Regions from separate parts of the Agrobacterium sp. 22-221-1 genome, predicted to be linked through region 2. Evidence: riboswitches for the same ligand, from Rfam matches in the RefSeq annotation. Region 2 holds a riboswitch; each other region holds the start of a gene.
The links. Region 2 has a riboswitch for cobalamin ahead of metE (5-methyltetrahydropteroyltriglutamate--homocysteine S-methyltransferase). Riboswitches for the same ligand answer to the same signal wherever they lie in the genome.

Region 1: another riboswitch for cobalamin. It lies ahead of nrdH (glutaredoxin-like protein NrdH); the one in region 2 lies ahead of metE (5-methyltetrahydropteroyltriglutamate--homocysteine S-methyltransferase).
Region 3: another riboswitch for cobalamin. It lies ahead of bluB (5,6-dimethylbenzimidazole synthase); the one in region 2 lies ahead of metE (5-methyltetrahydropteroyltriglutamate--homocysteine S-methyltransferase).

The regions. Positions count from the first base shown of each region.
Region 1 covers NZ_JBNWCL010000007.1:312,783-319,039, forward strand. The annotation lists gene nrdE (class 1b ribonucleoside-diphosphate reductase subunit alpha) at 1-1,275, opposite strand, end outside; gene nrdI (class Ib ribonucleoside-diphosphate reductase assembly flavoprotein NrdI) at 1,287-1,685, opposite strand; gene nrdH (glutaredoxin-like protein NrdH) at 1,698-1,919, opposite strand; cobalamin riboswitch at 2,176-2,400, opposite strand; gene ACQZ5N_RS13830 (nucleoside triphosphate hydrolase) at 2,534-3,163, opposite strand; gene ACQZ5N_RS13835 (ATP-binding cassette domain-containing protein) at 3,160-3,942, opposite strand; gene ACQZ5N_RS13840 (ABC transporter permease) at 3,942-5,024, opposite strand; gene ACQZ5N_RS13845 (sugar ABC transporter substrate-binding protein) at 5,253-6,257, opposite strand, start outside.
Region 2 covers NZ_JBNWCL010000003.1:333,588-339,844, forward strand. The annotation lists gene ACQZ5N_RS07260 (ROK family protein) at 1-17, opposite strand, end outside; gene xylF (D-xylose ABC transporter substrate-binding protein) at 260-1,300, shown strand; gene ACQZ5N_RS07270 (sugar ABC transporter permease) at 1,480-2,793, shown strand; gene ACQZ5N_RS07275 (ATP-binding cassette domain-containing protein) at 2,812-3,594, shown strand; cobalamin riboswitch at 3,656-3,867, shown strand; gene metE (5-methyltetrahydropteroyltriglutamate--homocysteine S-methyltransferase) at 3,968-6,257, shown strand, end outside.
Region 3 covers NZ_JBNWCL010000025.1:4,167-10,423, reverse strand. The annotation lists gene ACQZ5N_RS24380 (LTA synthase family protein) at 1-722, opposite strand, end outside; gene ACQZ5N_RS24375 (NAD+ synthase) at 945-2,624, shown strand; gene ACQZ5N_RS24370 (glyoxalase superfamily protein) at 2,880-3,257, opposite strand; gene ACQZ5N_RS24365 (TolB family protein) at 3,446-4,276, shown strand; cobalamin riboswitch at 4,477-4,658, shown strand; gene bluB (5,6-dimethylbenzimidazole synthase) at 4,736-5,452, shown strand; gene ACQZ5N_RS24355 (DUF2865 domain-containing protein) at 5,647-6,257, opposite strand, start outside.

The DNA.
Region 1 (6,257 bases), on a different contig from region 2:
CGAGCCGAGATTGCAGGAAATATCCTTGCCCATATGGCTATAGGACAGATCGGCGTTGAACTCGCTCGCTTCGCTGACCTGCAGGATTTCCGAGCAGAGATTGCTCATGCTGATGCGGCCGGCAACCGGATTGGCGCGGTTCACCGTATCCTCGAACATGATATAGGGGTAACCGCTCTCGAACTGGATTTCGGCGATCACCTGGAAGAATTCGCGCGCCTTGATCTTCTTCTTGCGGATGCGGCTGTCGGCAACCATTTCATGATATTTTTCGCTGACCGAAATCTCGGTCAACGGCACGCCATAGACACGCTCCAAGTCATAGGGCGAGAACAGATACATATCCTCATTGTTGCGGGCGAGTTCGAAAGTGATGTCGGGGATCACCACGCCGAGCGACAGGGTTTTGATGCGGATTTTTTCGTCGGCGTTTTCGCGCTTGGTATCGAGGAAGCGCATGATATCCGGGTGGTGGGCATGCAGATAGACCGCGCCGGCACCCTGGCGCGCGCCAAGCTGGTTGGCATAGGAAAAAGAATCTTCCAGCAGCTTCATGACGGGAATAACGCCGGAAGACTGGTTTTCGATCTGTTTGATCGGCGCTCCGAATTCGCGAATATTGGTTAAGGACAGCGCCACGCCGCCACCGCGCTTGGAAAGCTGCAGCGCCGAATTGATAGAGCGACCAATGCTTTCCATATTGTCTTCCACACGCAGCAGAAAACACGAGACCAGCTCACCACGGCTCTTCTTGCCGGCGTTGAGGAAGGTCGGCGTTGCCGGCTGGAAGCGGCCTGAAATGATTTCATCGACCAGATTGCGGGCAAGCTGCTCATCGCCACGCGCAAGGGCCAGCGCCACCATGCAGACGCGATCCTCGTAACGCTCCAGATAACGTTTTCCGTCGAAGGTCTTCAGTGTGTAGGAAGTGTAATATTTGAAGGCGCCGAGAAAGGTCGGGAAGCGGAACTTCCGGGCATAGGCTTCGTCATAGAGGTCACGGACGAAATTGAAGGAATACTGATCCAGCACTTCCTGTTCGTAATATCCCTCAGTCACCAGATAATCGAGCTTTTCCCTGAGGTTATGGAAAAAGACGGTATTCTGGTTGACGTGCTGGAGGAAATATTGCCGGGCGGCCAGGCGATCCTTGTCGAGCTGGATCTTTCCGTTCTCGTCGTAAAGGTTCAGCATCGCGTTCAGCGCGTGGTAGTCCAGAGCCGCATCGAGCGGTTTCTGGGTTGCGGCTGCCGGCTGTTTGGCGTCCTTGCGCATGGCGCTCGAGGTCAGCGTGTCCAAAATCGTTCCAATCCATGTTTGACGTTGGCGACATCTTCCTCCGTGCCGAGAAGCTCGAAGCGATAGAGAAACGGCACGGCGCATTTGCGCGAGACGATATCTCCGGCGGATGCGAAAGCTGCGCCAAAATTCGTGTTTCCCGCCGCGATGACGCCGCGAATAAGATTTCGGTTGGAGGGCTGGTTCAAAAACCGGATGACCGGTTTCGGCACGGCACCTTTCGTCCCGCCGCCCCCATAGGTGGGGGTGACGAGCACATAGGGCTCAGACACATGGGGAACATCTTCCTCCGCGCCGAGCGGCAGGCGAAACAGACGCCGTCCCAGTTTCAGAAGGAAACGATGGGTGTTTTCAGAGCGGCTGGAATAATAGACGATCAGGCCCATCGCCCCGCCGCCTCAGCTGATAGAGCCGATCATATCCGGCCGGAAACCCGCCCAATGGCGTTCGCCGGCAACGACCACCGGAACCTGCATGTAACCGAGACCGCGGACATGATCGAGCGCATCCGCATCTTCGGAAATATCGACAATCTCATAGGGGACGCCGATGCGGTCGAGAGCGCGATAGGTGGCGGTGCATTGGACGCAGGCGGGCTTGCTGTAAACGGTGACGGTCATGATTTCCTCTTTCGAAGCCGGTTTCGGACACGGCTCAACATTGCCGATTGCAATTACAATCGGGCGGCGATGGATCTGTCATTGGGGTGGGCGTGCGCGGCTTTTAGCCGCGTAAAATCACTCTCTACGCCGACGAGCGCAGCAACTCAAACAAATGAACTGGCATGACTTCACCCCGAAGCTTGTTCTGGAGGGGGCAGAAAAGGGCGCACGCAAATCATTTGCGTCATACACCTTCCTCCGGACACCCCGCCCGTGGACGTTTGCGCTCAAGGCAGGTCTCCTGACTTGCGGGTCACAACATCTATTCCGGCCTTCCCGGAGCTTTTGGCTCCAGTGACCCAAATCGGAACGATGCTCACCGCTTACAGTTGCGGGGGCAGTTTCGGCATTGCTTCACCTTTGATGGCGTTACGCACCGAATTCCCGTCTTAGCTCCCGACTCTTGCGAATCGGAAGAACCTCGAACACCACATATAGTATATGAGGAAATTTTCGCGTCAATGAATAGACACACAAAAGCCCCGCCCTGTGGATCAAAAAGATTCAACACATGGTCAACAAAGGCTTAACAGCACATGCTCGCCGCCGCCCAAAGAGAGAAAAGCGTTAATCTATTCCCAGATATCGATGCGGATATCGGCGGGACGGGCGTTTTCGATCACCCTTTTTCCGTTCGGAAGATCGTTTTCGAAAAGTTTGGCGTGGATCTGGGCCTCGTCGAGACCATAGCCCAGCCACCTTTTCCGCAGCCTCTCCTCAAGCACCACGACGGACGGCCCTACAAAAATGGTGAGGTCGAAGCTTGTGGAAAGAGTTGTCCACGGCGCCTCGTCCAGCAGCAGATAATTGCCTTCAGCAAGGATAAAGCGTGTTTCCGGCGCAACCGCACGAGCAGACGCTATGGCGATTTCACGGGAGCGGTCGAAAACCGGAACAAGCACCTCCTGCTCGCCCTTGCGGACGGCGCAGACGATATCGAGGAAACCGCGCACGTCGAATGTTTCCGGCGCGCCTTTTCGCGGCAGCAGCCCCCGCTCTTCAAGGATGCCATTGTCCATATGGAAGCCATCCATGGGCAGGACGGCGGCCGTTTCGCCCCGTGCCAGCAAAGCATCACAAAGGGCATCCGCCAGCGTGGATTTGCCGGCCCCAGGGGGACCGGCAATGGCGACGATAAAACGGAATTTACCTTCTGCCCGCCGAAGAACGTCTTCGGCGATCGTTTCAAGCTTCAGCGTCATGCGGCAAGCGTTTCCTTCGGCGCTTCCTTGGCGCCAGTCATGAAGGCGACGGCGTCGGACATGGAGTAGTCCTTCGGATTTATGACACACAGGCGCTTGCCGAGCCGGTGGATATGGATGCGATCCGCGACCTCGAAGACATGCGGCATGTTGTGCGAGATGAGGACGATCGGCAGGCCTCTCGAGCGCACATCCAGAATAAGCTCCAGAACACGCCGGCTTTCCTTGACGCCAAGCGCCGCCGTCGGCTCGTCAAGAATGACGACCTTGGAGCCGAAGGCCGCTGCACGCGCCACAGCCACACCCTGACGCTGACCGCCGGAGAGGGTTTCCACCGCCTGGTTGATGTTCTGGATCGTCATCAGGCCGAGTTCCGACAGTTTCTCGCGGGCGAATTTTTCCATGGCCGGGCGGTCCAGCGCCCGGAACAGGCTGCCCTGAATGCCGGGTTTGCGGATTTCACGGCCGAGAAACATATTGTCGGCTATGGAAAGCGCCGGTGACAGGGCGAGGTTCTGATAGACCGTCTCGATGCCGGCCTTGCGCGCCTCTATCGGCGAGCGGAACTGGACGGGCTGGCCTTCCAGCCGGATTTCCCCTTCATCGGGTGTCACCGCACCGGAAATCGCCTTGATGAGAGAGGATTTGCCGGCGCCGTTATCACCGATCACCGCCAGGATTTCGCCCGGATAGAGGTCGAAATCGGCATGGTCGAGGGCGGTCACACGACCGTAGCGCTTGACGAGATTGCGTGCTGTGAGAATGGGTTCTTTTGCCATCAGCCTGCTACCTTTCTGATCCACTGGTCGATTGCGACAGCCATGATGATAAGGACGCCGATCAACAGATAGGTCCATTGCGGGTCTGTTCCGATAAGCCTGAGGCCAAGCGAAAAGACACCGACGATCAGGGCGCCGAAGATCATGCCCATGATAGAGCCACGCCCGCCGAACAGCGACAGGCCGCCGATAACCACCGCAGTGATGGATTCGATATTGGCGAATTGACCGGCGGTCGGCGAAACCGAGCCGATGCGGCCGATCAAGGCCCAGCCAGCGAAGGCGCAGATGAGGCCGGACAGCGTGTAAACGGTGGTCAGCATCCGCGTGACGTTGACACCAGCAAGTTCGGCGGCATCCGGATCGTCACCCACAGCATAAAGGTGGCGACCCCAGGCGGTGCGGTTCAGCACATACCAGAGAAGGGCGACGAGCAGGACCATAGCGATGACGCCATAGGTGAAGACCGCGCTGCCGACTCGGATATTGGCGCCGAAGAATTGCAGGATCGGCGCCTGCTGGGCGATATCCTGGGCGCGGATCGTCTCGTTTGCGGAATAGAGGAAGTTTGTCGCCAGTACGATCTGCCACATGCCGAGCGTGACTATGAAGGGCGGCAGGCGCATGCGCGAGACCAGAATACCGTTGATGAAGCCGCAAAACGCGCCGACGGCAAGGCCGCAGAGAATGGAGAGTTCCGCCGGAAGACCGTAACGGAAGGTGAACTGTCCCATGATGACGGAGGACAGGACCATGATCGCGCCAACCGACAGATCAATGCCCGCCGTCAGGATGACCAGCGACTGCGCCGCCCCGACAATACCGACGATGGCGACCTGCTGCAAAATAAGGGTCAGCGTGAAGGCCGAGAAAAACTTGCCGCCGAGAAGCAGGCCGAAAACAATCAGCGACAGCACCAGAACGATAAGCGGAACGGCCGCCGGGCTGGAGTGGAGAAAGTGCTGTAGTTTTTCCAGCACGCTCTTGTCGTGCGTATCGAAAGCGGCGACCTGCGTCGAACTTCCCGAAAGCACTTTTTCAAATTCATTATGCGGCTGAGCCCGCACCGGCTGATCGCTCATGGATTTTCCTCCCGATCGCTCTATCGCACCAGCCCTGACAACCGGGGTCTATCTCCAAAGAGAATGATGCGTAGATTTCAAAGTGTTGTGAAGCGGCCTATGCCATCCCCGCAGGACGCGTGACGCGCTCGTTTTGTTCCTTTGTCCGATCCCCCGGATCGTGCCCGATATTCATTCTGGTCCAAGGGCGGGGGCACGAATGCCCCCGCGGGTTTCAACGGTGAGGCATCAGCCCCAGCACTTGTTGAGACCTTCCTTCGTATCGATGGAGTCGAGGCCCTTGACCGGCTTGTCGGTTACCAGCGTCACGCCGGTATCGACGAAGTTCTTGCCTTCGGTCGGCTTCGGCTTTTCACCGGTGTCGGCAAACTTCTTGACGGCTTCCACGCCGAGCGCCGCCATCAGCAGCGGATATTGCTGCGAGGTCGCGCCGATCACGCCTTCCGCCACGTTCTTGACGCCCGGGCAACCGCCATCGACGGAAACGATCAGAACATCCTTTTCACGGCCGACCGCCTTCAGAGCCTCATAAGCACCGGCTGCCGCAGGTTCGTTGATGGTGTGGACGACGTTGATGGTCGGGTCCTTCTGCAGCAGATTTTCCATCGCCGCGCGGCCGCCTTCTTCGTTACCATTGGTAACATCATGGCCAACGATGCGCGGATCGTTTTCATCGCCGATCTTGTTGATGTCCTTCACGTCGATGCCAAAGCCCTTCATGAAGCCCTGGTTGCGCAGCACATCCACCGTCGGCTGGGAGGGGGTCAGGTTGAGGAAGGCGATTTTCGCATCCTTGGCCTTGTCGCCGAGGCTACCGGCAGCCCATTTGCCGATCAGCTCACCAGCCAGAAGATTGTCGGTGGCGAAGGTGGAATCAGCGGCATCGACGGGTTCGAGCGGTGTATCGAGGGCAATGACCAGAAGACCGGCATCACGCGCCTTCTGAACGGCCGGAACGATACCCTTGGTGTCCGATGCGGTGATCAGGATACCTTTGGCGCCATCGGCAATGCAGGTCTCGATGGCAGCGACCTGGCTTTCGGAATCGCCGTCGATCTTGCCGGCATAGGATTTCAGCGTCACGCCAAGTTCTTTAGCCTTGGCGGTCGCGCCTTCTTTCATCTTGACGAAAAAGGGATTGGTATCGGTTTTGGTGATGAGGCAAACCGAAGTATCGGCCGCAGACGCAACGGAAGCGAAAGAAACGCCAAGCGCAAGCGCGCCCAGAAGAGC
Region 2 (6,257 bases):
CTTGCAATGGCGGACATGGGCTGGGGCATGCTCCCTGAACGGCCTTTTTCCTGTCGTGCTGATCCACTCTGATGGCGCATGCCAGAGCGAAGATCAAGGCACCCGGATGCTGCCCGCAGCCGTTGTTGACAGCATGGGGAATCTCTGACATTAATTTTCTCGACTGTCGAGAAAATTGTGAAACCACAGAGACCGGCAGCTTTTTCCGGGCGTTTTTCCTGCATGGAGGTGCAGGCTTCGCCCTTACCGGGAGGACATCATGAATTCTTTTGCCAAGCTTTTGGCGGGTACAGCCGTACTCGTTTCACTGCACACTGCCGCCATGGCCGCTGATCTCGTCGTCGGCGTTTCCTGGTCGAATTTCCAGGAAGAACGCTGGAAAACGGATGAGGCAGCCATCAAGGCGGCGCTCGACAAGGCCGGCGCGAAATACATCTCCGCCGATGCGCAATCATCCGCCGCAAAGCAGCTGACCGACGTGGAATCGCTGATCTCGCAGGGCGCCAACGCGCTGATCATTCTGGCGCAGGACAGCGACGCGATTGGCCCAGCCGTTGAAAAGGCCGTTGCCGAGGGCATTCCGGTCGTGGGTTACGACCGCCTGATCGAAAACCAGAACGCCTTCTACATCACCTTCGATAACAAGGAAGTCGGCCGTCTGCAGGCTGCCGAAGTCTTCAAGGTGAAGCCCGAAGGCAATTACGTCTTCATCAAGGGCTCTTCTTCCGATCCGAATGCGGACTTCCTGTTCGCCGGTCAGCAGGAAGTGCTGAAGGCGGCCATTGACGGAGGCAAGATCAAGAATGTCGGCGAAGCCTATACCGATGGCTGGAAGCCGGAAAATGCCCAGAAGAACATGGAACAGTTCCTGACCAAGAATAACAATAAGGTCGATGCGGTCGTCGCCTCGAATGACGGCACGGCTGGCGGTGCAATCGCCGCTCTCGCCGCGCAGGGCATGGCCGGTTCGGTTCCCGTTTCCGGTCAGGATGCCGATTTCGCCGCGCTGAACCGCGTCGCGCTCGGCACGCAGACGGTGTCGGTCTGGAAGGACAGCCGTGAACTCGGCAAGGAAGCGGCCGGTATCGCGCTGGAACTGGCCGGCGGCAAGAAAATGACGGAGATCAAGGGCGTCACGGCCTTTGATGGCGGCCCGAAGAAGGTCACGATGCAGTCGGTCTTCCTGAAGCCGATCGCCATCACCAAGGACAATCTGAACGTCGTCATCGATGCCGGCTGGATCAAGAAGGAAACGGCCTGCCAGGGTGTGAAGGCCGGAACCGTCAAAGCCTGCGATTGATCGAATAGGTCCCGGTTCGGGCGCTGCGCCATGGTTCATGGCGCGGCGCCTTTAGAGCATTTCCAGGAAAAGTGGGCCCCGGTTTTCCGTTCGGAAATGCGCCAGAACAAAGATTTGGAGCGTTTTCGCGTTTCAGGGAAAGCGAAAACGCTCTAAGATGTGAGGAGCACCGGCAGTTCATGGCCGATATGACCCAATCCAATTCCACAACGTCGCAAAAGACGGAAAAAACAGGCTCGATAACGCGCTTCATCAACGCCACCGAGCTGGATACCAGGCTGCTCGGCATGGTCGGCGCGCTTCTTCTGATCTGGATCGGATTTCATATCCTGTCCGGCGGGCTGTTCCTGACGCCGCGAAACCTCTGGAACCTCTCCGTGCAGACCGCGTCCGTGGCCGTCATGGCGACCGGCATGGTGCTCGTCATCGTCACCCGCAATATCGACCTTTCGGTCGGGTCGATCCTCGGTTTTTCCGGCATGATCATGGGTGTCATGCAGGCGGAAATCCTGCCGCAGATCCTCGGCTTCGAACATTGGGCGACATGGATCGTCACGCTTATGGTCGGCATTCTCGTCGGCGGCGCCATCGGCATGTTGCAGGGCTCCATCATCGCCTTCCTCAACGTGCCGTCCTTCATCGTCACGCTTGGCGGTCTGCTGGTCTGGCGCGGCGGCACATGGTTCATCACCAGCGGCCGCACCGTGGCGCCGATGGATTCAACCTTCCGCCTGATGGGCGGCGGCACCAGCGGTTCGATCGGCGCGACATGGAGCTGGATCGCCGCGGTCATCGCCTGCGTCGCCATCATTGCGGTCATCCTGAACTCCCGCCATCAGCGCCGCCGTTTCGGCTTTCCGTTGCGGCCCGTCTGGGCGGAATATTTTCTGGCCGCGCTCGGTTGCCTCGTCGTCATCGGTTTCGTGGCGGTGGTCAACAGCTACCCATGGCCGGTCAACATCGCCCGCAACTATGCCGATGCCAATGGCATCGCCTGGCCTGAAGGCGGTCTGTTCATTTCGCATGGCATCGCCATTCCGGTGCTGATGGCGCTTGCCGTGGGTGCGGTCATGACCTTCATCGCCACGCGACTGCGTTTCGGGCGTTATGTCTTCGCCATCGGCGGCAATCCGGAAGCGGCCGAACTCGCCGGCATCAAGACCCGCTGGGTGACGGTGAAAATCTTCACGCTGATGGGCGTTCTGTGCGCCATCGCGGCGGCCATCTCGACCGCCCGCCTCAACGCGGCCACCAATGCCCAGGGCGAGCTGGACGAGCTTTACACCATCGCGGCGGCCGTCATCGGCGGCACCTCGCTTGCCGGCGGTGTCGGAACCATAGCGGGCGCGATGCTCGGCGCGCTCGTCATGCAGTCGCTGCAATCCGGCATGGTGCTGGTGGGCATCGATACGCCCTTCCAGCGCATCGTCGTTGGTGTGGTTCTGGTCGTCGCCGTCTGGCTCGACACCATCTACCGCGCCCGCGCCAAGTAAGAACCGAGGAGAACTCCTATGACGGACCAAGTCACGCCCCTCGTGGAAATGCGCAATATTTCCATTTCCTTCGGCGGCATCCACGCGGTGGAAAACGCCTCTGTCGATCTTTTCCCCGGTGAGGTGGTCGCCCTTCTCGGCCACAATGGCGCGGGCAAATCGACCCTTATCAAAATTCTCTCCGGCGCATACCGGCGCGATGGCGGCGATATCCTCATCAATGGCGAGGATGCGGATATCCGCAATCCCCGCGACGCCAAGAAATACGGTATCGAGACCATCTACCAGACGCTCGCCGTGGCCGACAATGTCGATGCGGCCGCCAATCTTTATCTCGGTCGCGAGCTGAAGACGAAATGGGGCACGCTTGACGATGTCGCCATGGAAGCCTCGGCCCGCGAGGTGATGGGGCGTCTCAACCCCAATTTCCGGCGGTTCAAGGAACCGGTGAAGGCGTTATCCGGCGGCCAGCGGCAGTCTGTCGCCATCGCCCGCGCCATTCTGTTCGATGCCCGCATCCTCATCATGGACGAGCCGACGGCCGCACTCGGGCCGCAGGAAACGGCGCAGGTGGGCGATCTCGTCAAGGAGCTGAAACGGCAGGGCATCGGCATCTTCCTCATCAGCCACGATATTCACGATGTCTTCGATCTGGCCGACAGGGTTTTCGTGATGAAGAACGGAAAGGTGGTGGGCCATGCCCGCACGCAGGATGTCACCAAGGACGAAGTGCTTGGCATGATCATTCTGGGCAAGGTGCCGGCCGGTGCGGTGCCGGGGCCGGGTGCGGTCGCGCTCTGAATTAGGTGAAATAAAGATATAAAGATTTCTTTATGTCTATTGACATCGTGACGCCCGTGGTGAGAAATGCGGGTGTCATGGTTCTCCGGGCCTGATTATTTCAATCCTGGAGCTAAGAGGGAATCCGGTGCGCCGACGATCGGCAAGACCGGAGCTGCCCCCGCAACTGTAAGCGGCGAGCCTTTGTCCAACACGTCACTGGGTAACCCCCGGGAAGACGGACAAAGGCGACGACCCGTAAGCCAGGAGACCTGCCAGGACAAAATAACGTCCACGGGCGGGGTGTCCCGGTGGTTGCTGCAATGGTCCGGCAAAGGCCGGGCCTGCACGCGTCCGCTTTACCCATGCCCCCACAACCAAATGGGGTATGACAATGCCAGACAAGACCATTCCAGTCGCATCGCTCGGTTTTCCGAGGATCGGACGCCATCGCGAACTGAAGTTCGCGCTTGAAGGCTTCTGGTCCGGCAAGATTTCCGAGACGGAACTGCTCGAAACCGCTGCCCGGCTGCGTGCCGAAAACTGGGCGCTTCAGCGTGAGAAGGGGATTACCCATATCCCGTCCAACGATTTCTCCCTCTACGATCATGTCCTCGATACGGCCGTGATGGTGGGCGCCATTCCATCCCTTTATGGATGGGCGGGTGGGGATGTTTCCCTCTCCAACTATTTCGCCATGGCGCGCGGCAGCCAGAGCGAAGGGCATGCAGGCTGCGGCCATGGGCATGAAGGACATTCGCATCATGGTCAGGGCGTTCCGGCGCTGGAAATGACCAAATGGTTCGACACCAACTATCACTACATGGTGCCGGAGGTTTCAGAGGATCAGCATTTCGTGCTCACCTCGCAAAAGCCGGTCGACCACTTCCTTGAGGCGAAGGCGCTCGGCATCCATACGCGTCCGGTCATTCTCGGCCCGGTCACGTTCCTGAAGCTTGCCAAGGCGCGCGAGGCAGCCTTCAAGCCTCTCGATCTGCTGGCAAGGTTGCTGCCCATCTATGAAGAGCTGCTGCGTCGCCTGCGAGCGGCCGGTGCCGACTGGGTGCAGATCGACGAGCCGGTCGCCGTGCTCGATCTTTCCGAGGGGGAGCGGCACGCGCTGGCTATAGCCTATCGGGCTTTGTCGAAGGCCGCGCCGGATTTGAAAATCTTGCTCGCCACCTATTTCGGTGGGCTTGAGGATAATCTCGAAGCCGTCGCAGCGCTTCCGGTCGCGGGCCTTCATATCGATCTGGTGCGAGCACCCGATGCGCTGGAGGCGGTGTTGAAGGCTTTGCCGGGAAATCGCGTCCTGTCGCTGGGTGTCATCGACGGCCGCAACATCTGGCGCGCTGATCTCGCTGCAATTATTACCCGATTGGAACCGGTGATCGCGGCACGCGGTGCGGCGGCGTTTCAGATCGCGCCGTCCTGCTCGCTGCTGCATGTCCCGGTCGATCTCGAACTGGAAACCGGCCTCGATGCCGATCTGAAAAGCTGGCTTTCCTTCGCCACCCAGAAGCTCGGCGAACTTGCCACGCTTGGCAGGGCTCTCGGTGAGGGCAAGGCTGCTGTCGCGACGGAACTGGAGGCTGCCTCCAAGGCCGTTGCCGCGCGTGCATCCTCGCCGAAGGTGACGGACGCCGCCGTGCAGAAGCGTATCGCGACGATTGGCGAGGCCGACAGGAAGCGGGTGAGCCCGTTTGCCGAGCGGCAGAAAGTGCAGTCGCAGGCCATTGCGCTGCCGCTTTTCCCGACGACGACCATCGGCTCCTTCCCGCAGACGCCGGAGGTGCGCAAGGCCAGATCGGCGCATTCCAAGGGCGCGCTGACGGATGCGCAATATGAAAAATTCCTGCAGAAGGAAACCGAAATGACCATTCGCTGGCAGGAGGAAATCGGTCTCGACGTTCTCGTGCATGGCGAGTTCGAGCGCAATGACATGGTGCAATATTTCGGCGAACAGCTTTCCGGTTTCGCTTTCACCCAGCATGCATGGGTGCAGAGTTACGGCTCGCGTTATGTGCGTCCACCCATTATTTTCGGCGACGTGTCGCGTCCGAAAGCGATGACGGTTCGCTGGTGGGAATATTCGCAGTCGCTCACCGACAAACCCGTCAAGGGCATGCTGACCGGGCCGGTGACGATCCTCAACTGGTCCTTCGTCCGCGACGATATCGCCAGAAGCCTGACATGCCGCCAGATCGCGCTCGCCATCCGCGATGAGGTCAATGATCTCGAAGCGGCCGGTGCGCAGATGATCCAGATCGATGAGGCAGCTCTTCGCGAAGGACTGCCGCTTCGGCACCGGCATTGGCAGGATTATCTCGGCTGGGCGGTGGAATGCTTCCGCATTTGCTCCAGCGGTGTGGGCGACCGCACACAGGTTCACACCCATATGTGCTATTCCGAATTCAACCAGATCATCGATGCCATTGCTGCCATGGACGCCGACGTGATCTCCATCGAGACCTCGCGTTCGAAGATGGAATTGCTGGATGCGTTTCGGACCTACAAATACCCGAACCAGATCGGTCCCGGCGTTTACGACATCCATTCCCCGCGTGTGCCGGCGGTTGGAGAAATGGTCGATCTTCTGGCGCTGGCGCGAGAGCGGCTTGACGACCGGCAGCTCTGGATCAATCCGGATTGCGGCCTGAAGACGCGTAAATGGGAAGAGGTCA
Region 3 (6,257 bases), on a different contig from region 2:
ATCGGAATATTGAAGGCGAAGGCCATCAGGAAGCCGTTATGGCGGTAATTTTCCTGCTGATCCCACATCATCGGAATGATGTTGAGGCGATCGCGCACCCAGGAATAATGCGAATAGTCCATAAGCGAGGCAAGGCCGGCAAGAAGCGGCAGCGCCAGCGCGAGACCGGCGGCGCGTTCGCGCCAGCTCAAGCCCGGTGAATGGCGGCGCGCCAGCAGCCACAGCGCTGCGAGAGCGGCAATCGTGGCGCAGATGCCGAGGGCGACGAGTGCTGCCGTCATCGGCTGGGCCTTCAGCATTGTCGGCAGAAGCTCGAGAATCTGGCGGCCGAACAGCAGGTCGGAGGGGTAAAGCGGATCGGAAAGATAGGTCTGTTTCTGTGCCGAAATCAGCCCCGTCAGCGCGCAGAGCGGCGCAAGCGCGATCAGCGACAGGTAACGCCTGCCAAGAAGTGCATCCAGCGCCACGAGAAGGGCAAGCACGGCGGCAATGGTGGTCATGCCGGGGCGGGCGGAGGAGGTGAGGAAAGCGCCGACATCGTTCAGCGAACCGCGGGCGATCCACTCCAGCGCCACGACCAGCACGACGGACGCGACCGTCAGATTGGCAAGCGGATAGGCGATGCCCGAAAGCTTGGAAAGGCTCCTTGTCCATGCAGGCGAAAAGACGAAACCAGCCTTTTCGGAAGCCGTTGTTTTTGGCGCCGAATCTCTCAAACCCATACTCCGGTATTGCAGGCGGCACGGCCGATCCGGGGAGGTGAATCGGGTGTCGCAAAAGTGTCATGTAACTGTCACATAAGCGCGATGAACGCGACATGAACTTTGAAGAGTCTGGCCGGCGCGGCGATAACCTTAGCGTGAACGCGCGCGGCCGAAGCGTAACGGACGCCGCCATGCAATTGCCGCGTTGCGGAGCGGGCACGGGCGCGGTATTGAAAAGCCATGAGCGACAGACACGATATCCAGAACCATCTCCGGATTGCCGTCGGGCAGTTCAATCCCACCGTTGGCGACGTGGCGGGCAATCTCGCCAGGGCGCGCGAGGCAAGGGCCGATGCGGCGACGCAGGGTGCCGATCTTCTGCTTTTGACCGAGCTGTTCATATCCGGCTATCCGCCGGAAGATCTGGTGCTGAAACCGGCTTTCCTGAAAGCATGCTTGAAGGCCGTGGAAGAGCTGGCGGCGGAAACCGCCGATGGCGGGCCGGGCATCGTCATCGGTTTTCCGCGACAGGGTGAGACGGGACGGCACAATTCCGTGGCGCTTCTGGATGGCGGCAAGATCATCGCGCTGCGCGACAAGATCGACCTGCCGAATTACGGCGAGTTCGACGAAAAGCGTGTTTTCTCGGAGGGCTCAATTTCCGGTCCCTATAATTTCCGTGGGGTCAGGATCGGCATTCCGATCTGCGAGGAAATCTGGAACGATATGGGTGTCTGCGAGACGCTCGCCGAAAGCGGGGCGGAAATCCTGCTGGTGCCGAACGGTTCGCCCTATTATCGCGGCAAGCTGGATGTGCGCCATCAGGTGGCGCTGCGGCAGGTTATCGAAAGCGGCCTGCCGCTCGTCTTCGCCAACCAGTTGGGTGGGCAGGACGAGCTGGTGTTCGACGGCGCAAGCTTCGGCTTTAATGCCGATACGACGCTCGCTTTCCAGATGAGCCAGTTCGAGGCCACACTTGCCGTCACCGACTGGAAACGCACGGCAGACGGCTGGCATTGCGACAGCGGACCTTTCTCGAAGATTCCCGAAGGCGAGGAGGCGGACTATCGAGCCTGCATGCTGGGCTTCCGCGATTACGTCAACAAGAACGGTTTCAAGAGCGTGGTTCTCGGCCTTTCCGGCGGCATCGATTCGGCCATCTGTGCCGCCCTTGCCGTCGATGCGCTGGGCGAGGAGCGGGTGCGCTGCATCATGCTGCCTTACCGTTATACATCGGAAGAATCGCTGAAGGACGCGGCCGATTGCGCCAAGGCGCTGGGCTGCCGTTACGATATCGTGCCGATTTCAGAGCCGGTGGAAGGATTCCTCTCGGCGCTTTCCGATCTCTTCGAGGGCACGGAAGAGGGCATTACCGAGGAAAACCTGCAGAGCCGCACGCGCGGCACCATTTTGATGGCCGTCTCGAACAAGTTCGGCTCCATGGTGGTGACGACGGGCAACAAGTCGGAAATGTCGGTGGGTTATGCCACGCTTTATGGCGACATGAATGGTGGTTTCAACCCCATCAAGGACCTCTACAAGATGCAGGTCTATGCCATTTCCAGCTGGCGCAACGGTAATGTGCCGCCGGGCGCGCTCGGCCCTTCCGGCGAGGTGATCCCCGCCAATATCATTTCCAAGGCGCCCTCGGCCGAATTGCGCCCCAACCAGACCGACCAGGATTCGCTGCCGCCCTATCCGGTGCTGGACGATATTCTGGAATGCCTCGTCGAGAAGGAAATGTCGGTCGAGGAAATTCTGGCGCGCGGCCATGATGTGGCGACGGTGCACCGGGTGGAGCATCTGCTTTATCTCGCCGAATACAAGCGCCGGCAATCGGCGCCGGGCGTGAAGATCACCAAGAAGAATTTTGGGCGTGACCGGCGTTATCCGATCACCAACCGGTTCCGGGATCGGTGATTAAACAGGTAGCGCGGGTAGGGAGATGTTTTGCCCGGCGTTGCCGTGCGTTTCTTCTCCCCGCCCGGGAGAAGGTGGCCCGAAGGGTCGGATGAGGGGGCAACGCTGCCGTAACTCACTGCCCTTGCCCCCTCATCCCGCTGCCGCGGACTTCTCCCGGGCGGGGAGAAGAAACAAGGGGCATGCGCTCGTTCCACAAAAAGCCTTCGTGTTTAAGCAAGCGGCGCGGAGAAAACCCCGCGCCGTTCGCTCATCTCAAATAACCTGCCCCACATCGATGCGGTTGCCATCCGGGTCTTCAAACACAAAGGCGCGCAGGCCGTAATCCTTGTCCTGCAGGCCCTTGATGATGCGCAAGCCCTGGCTCTTGCAGAGCGCATGCAGCGCATCGACATCGCTCACCATCATATGCGCCACATTGAAGGGTGCCGCCTTGTGGGTGGGCTGCAATGTCAGGTGCAGCTCGGCATTGCCCTGTTTGAGGATCATGAAGCCGACGGGGGTGCCGTTTTCGGAGGTCTTTTCAAAGCCTAGAACACCGACATAAAAATCATGGGCCTTTTCGATGTTTTTGACAGGAAGCATTGCGGCGATCCGGCCGAAGCGGATGCCGTGATCGGCGATGGTATTCATCGCGGAACCTCGGTTTTAGGAGAAACGGCAAGGGTCGCGGACGGTGCCGGAGCGCTGGCGTTTTTTCCGGTTTGAATTTGCAGGACGGTGCCTGCCGCCCTAGGATCATAATCATGGCGATGGCGGATGCAAACGGAATGTCTGCACCGGGCGCTTTGAACGAGACACGGACACGCCCGGGAGGCAGAATGCGCAGCTCCATCGAAATCTTCAACATCCGCACCCGGCAGATGCGGGTGGTGTGGCAGACGCCCGATCTTTTCGAAGCACCGAACTGGTCGCCGGATGGAAAATATCTGCTGCTGAACAGCGAAGGGCTGCTTTACCGCCTGTCCCTTGCCGGTGATGCGTCGCCGGAAAAGGTCGATACCGGCTTTGCGACGCTCTGCAACAACGATCACGGCATTTCGCCGGATGGTTCGCGCTACGCCATTTCCGACAAGGTGGAATTCGGCAAGAGCGCCATTTATCTCATGGCCTCGACGGGCGGCGCGCCACGGCTGATGACGAAAAATCTTCCCTCTTACTGGCATGGCTGGTCGCCGGATGGGAAAGGTTTTGCCTATTGCGGCATTCGCGATCAGGTCTTCGACATCTATTCGATGGATATAACAAGCGGTGCCGAGACGCGGCTGACCCATGGCGAAGGCCGCAATGACGGGCCGGATTATTCGCCTGACGGTGAGTGGATCTATTTCAATTCCAGCCGCACCGGGCGGATGCAGATCTGGCGCGTGCGGGTGGATGGCTCCGCCGTCGAGCGCATCACCGACAGCCTCTATGGCGACTGGTTTCCGCACCCGTCTCCCAAGGGAGACAAGGTGGTGTTCGTTTCCTATGACGGCGATGTCTTCGATCATCCGCGCGATCTCGATGTGCGGGTGCGGCTGATGGATATGGATGGCGGCAATGCCGAGACGCTGTTCGAACTTTTCGGCGGGCAGGGCACGATGAACTCGCCCAACTGGTCACCGGATGGGGATGAGTTCGCTTATGTCAGGTATTTCCCGGTGGAATGATGCGGTAAAAGGAGGACCCGTCATTCCGGCCTTGAGCCGGAAACCAGTCGACGCGCGTCTGCGCGGCGAAAAGACTCCTCTCAGCCCAAGGACTTGGGCTGGCTGGATTCCGGCTCAAGGCCGGAATGACGGAGGTGAGGGGTGCCATGGTCACATCGCCGCATCGCCCGCAAAGAAGCTTGCATTCGCAAACTTTTTTGCCCATAGCTTGCCTGTCAGGTGCCCGCCGTTGCGGCGGGAGAATCGGGAATCCGGTGAAAGACCGGAACGTGCCCAGCGCTGTGAGGCGGACGTTCTTTTTTAAAGCCACTGGAGCAATTCGGGAAGGCGAAAAGGGCGGATGAAGCCTAGTCAGAAGACCGGCCTGACGGGATAGACCGAACCGCGCGGACGGCGGCAGGTTGTTGTCGAGGCGGGGTGCGCATTTGCGCCCGGCCTTCGCATTGTTGGGGATAAACGATGCCAGCCGATTCGTCCGTAAGCAATCCGCCCTGCGCCAGTTCGTTCGATCATGCGCTCTCGCCCGCCCGCCCGTTTTCCTGTGAGGAACGCGAGGCGATTTATCGTGCCATCGAGACCCGTCGCGACGTGCGCGACCAGTTCCTGCCGGACCCGCTGCCGGACGATCTGGTGGAGCGTCTTTTGAAGGCGGCCCATTCCGCGCCCTCGGTCGGTTTCATGCAGCCGTGGAATTTCACCCTCGTCACCGATGGCGCGATCCGTCAGGCGGCCTTCGTGGCCTTCAGCCGCGCCAATGAGGAGGCGGCGGCGATGTTTACGGGCGAGCAGCAGGCGCTTTATCGCAGTCTCAAGCTTGAAGGCATCCGCAAGGCGCCGCTCAGCATCTGCGTCACCTGCGATCCGACGCGCGGCGGCAAGGTGGTGCTGGGCCGCACCCATAATCCGCGCACGGATGTTTATTCCACCGTCTGCGCCATCCAGAATCTCTGGCTCGCGGCGCGCGCCGAAGGCATCGGCGTCGGCTGGGTCAGCATTTTCCACGATAGCGACATTCGCACCATTCTCGATATTCCCGACCATATCGAAATCGTCGCCTGGCTTTGCCTCGGCCGTGTCGATGCGCTCTATAACGAGCCGGAACTGGCGGTGAAGGGCTGGCGGCAGCGCGTGCCGCTGGAGGAACTGGTGTTTCGTAACCGCTGGGGCGGGGTGTAGAAGCGGAGGCCTGTGAATAAGGCGGGACGTTGCCGCGTGTTTCTTCTCCCCGCCGGGGAGAAGGTGGCCCGAAGGGTCGGATGAGGGGGCAAGCTCTCCGAATATCGCTGACGCCGCCCCCTCATCCCGCTGCCGCGGACTTCTCCCCCTCGGGGAGAAGAAGCAAGGGGAGCGCGCTCGCTCCGCGATGTATGTCACTGCTGCGGCTGTATACCCTTCAATGCCGGGTTCTTCAGGTCGATCCGGCCCGTCTGGTCGGGTAAGAACTTCGGGCCTATGACGCGGACGCGGCTGTCGTTCGGGTCATAGTCGCGTTCGGGAACGGGCTGTTCCGGCGGCTTGGCGGCCTGTTGCTGTTCGGCGGGTTTCTCAGCCTTGTCAGCTTGCGGTGATGGAATGGTGGTGATGCCGGAATAGGGTTTTTCGGGCTGCGGCCGGGCGGCCTCTTCCTGCTTTTGCATTTCCTTGTGATAGGCGGCCATGTTGCAGGCGCAGCTTGGCGCTTTTGCCGTGGCGTTTCTGTAAGCGAAGGCGGTTGGCAGGTCCCTGTAGGGTTTGCCTGTTTCTGCAGACACCATATCGGCGGTTTCCTGATCCGTCATGGAGTGGAAATAAAGCTCCGTCTCGGTCCCCGGACACATCTTTTCGCACTGCTCCGCCTGGGCGCGGAAATCGAGCGGCGAAGCATTGGAGGCGATGGGGAAAAACGAGCCGTCGCAGGTGCGCACGCAGAGGGTGCGAAGCCCGCCCTCGGCGGCGGCGTTGGGGTAGGGCGAAAGCCCCGCCTGTCCCGGATCGTCGCCAT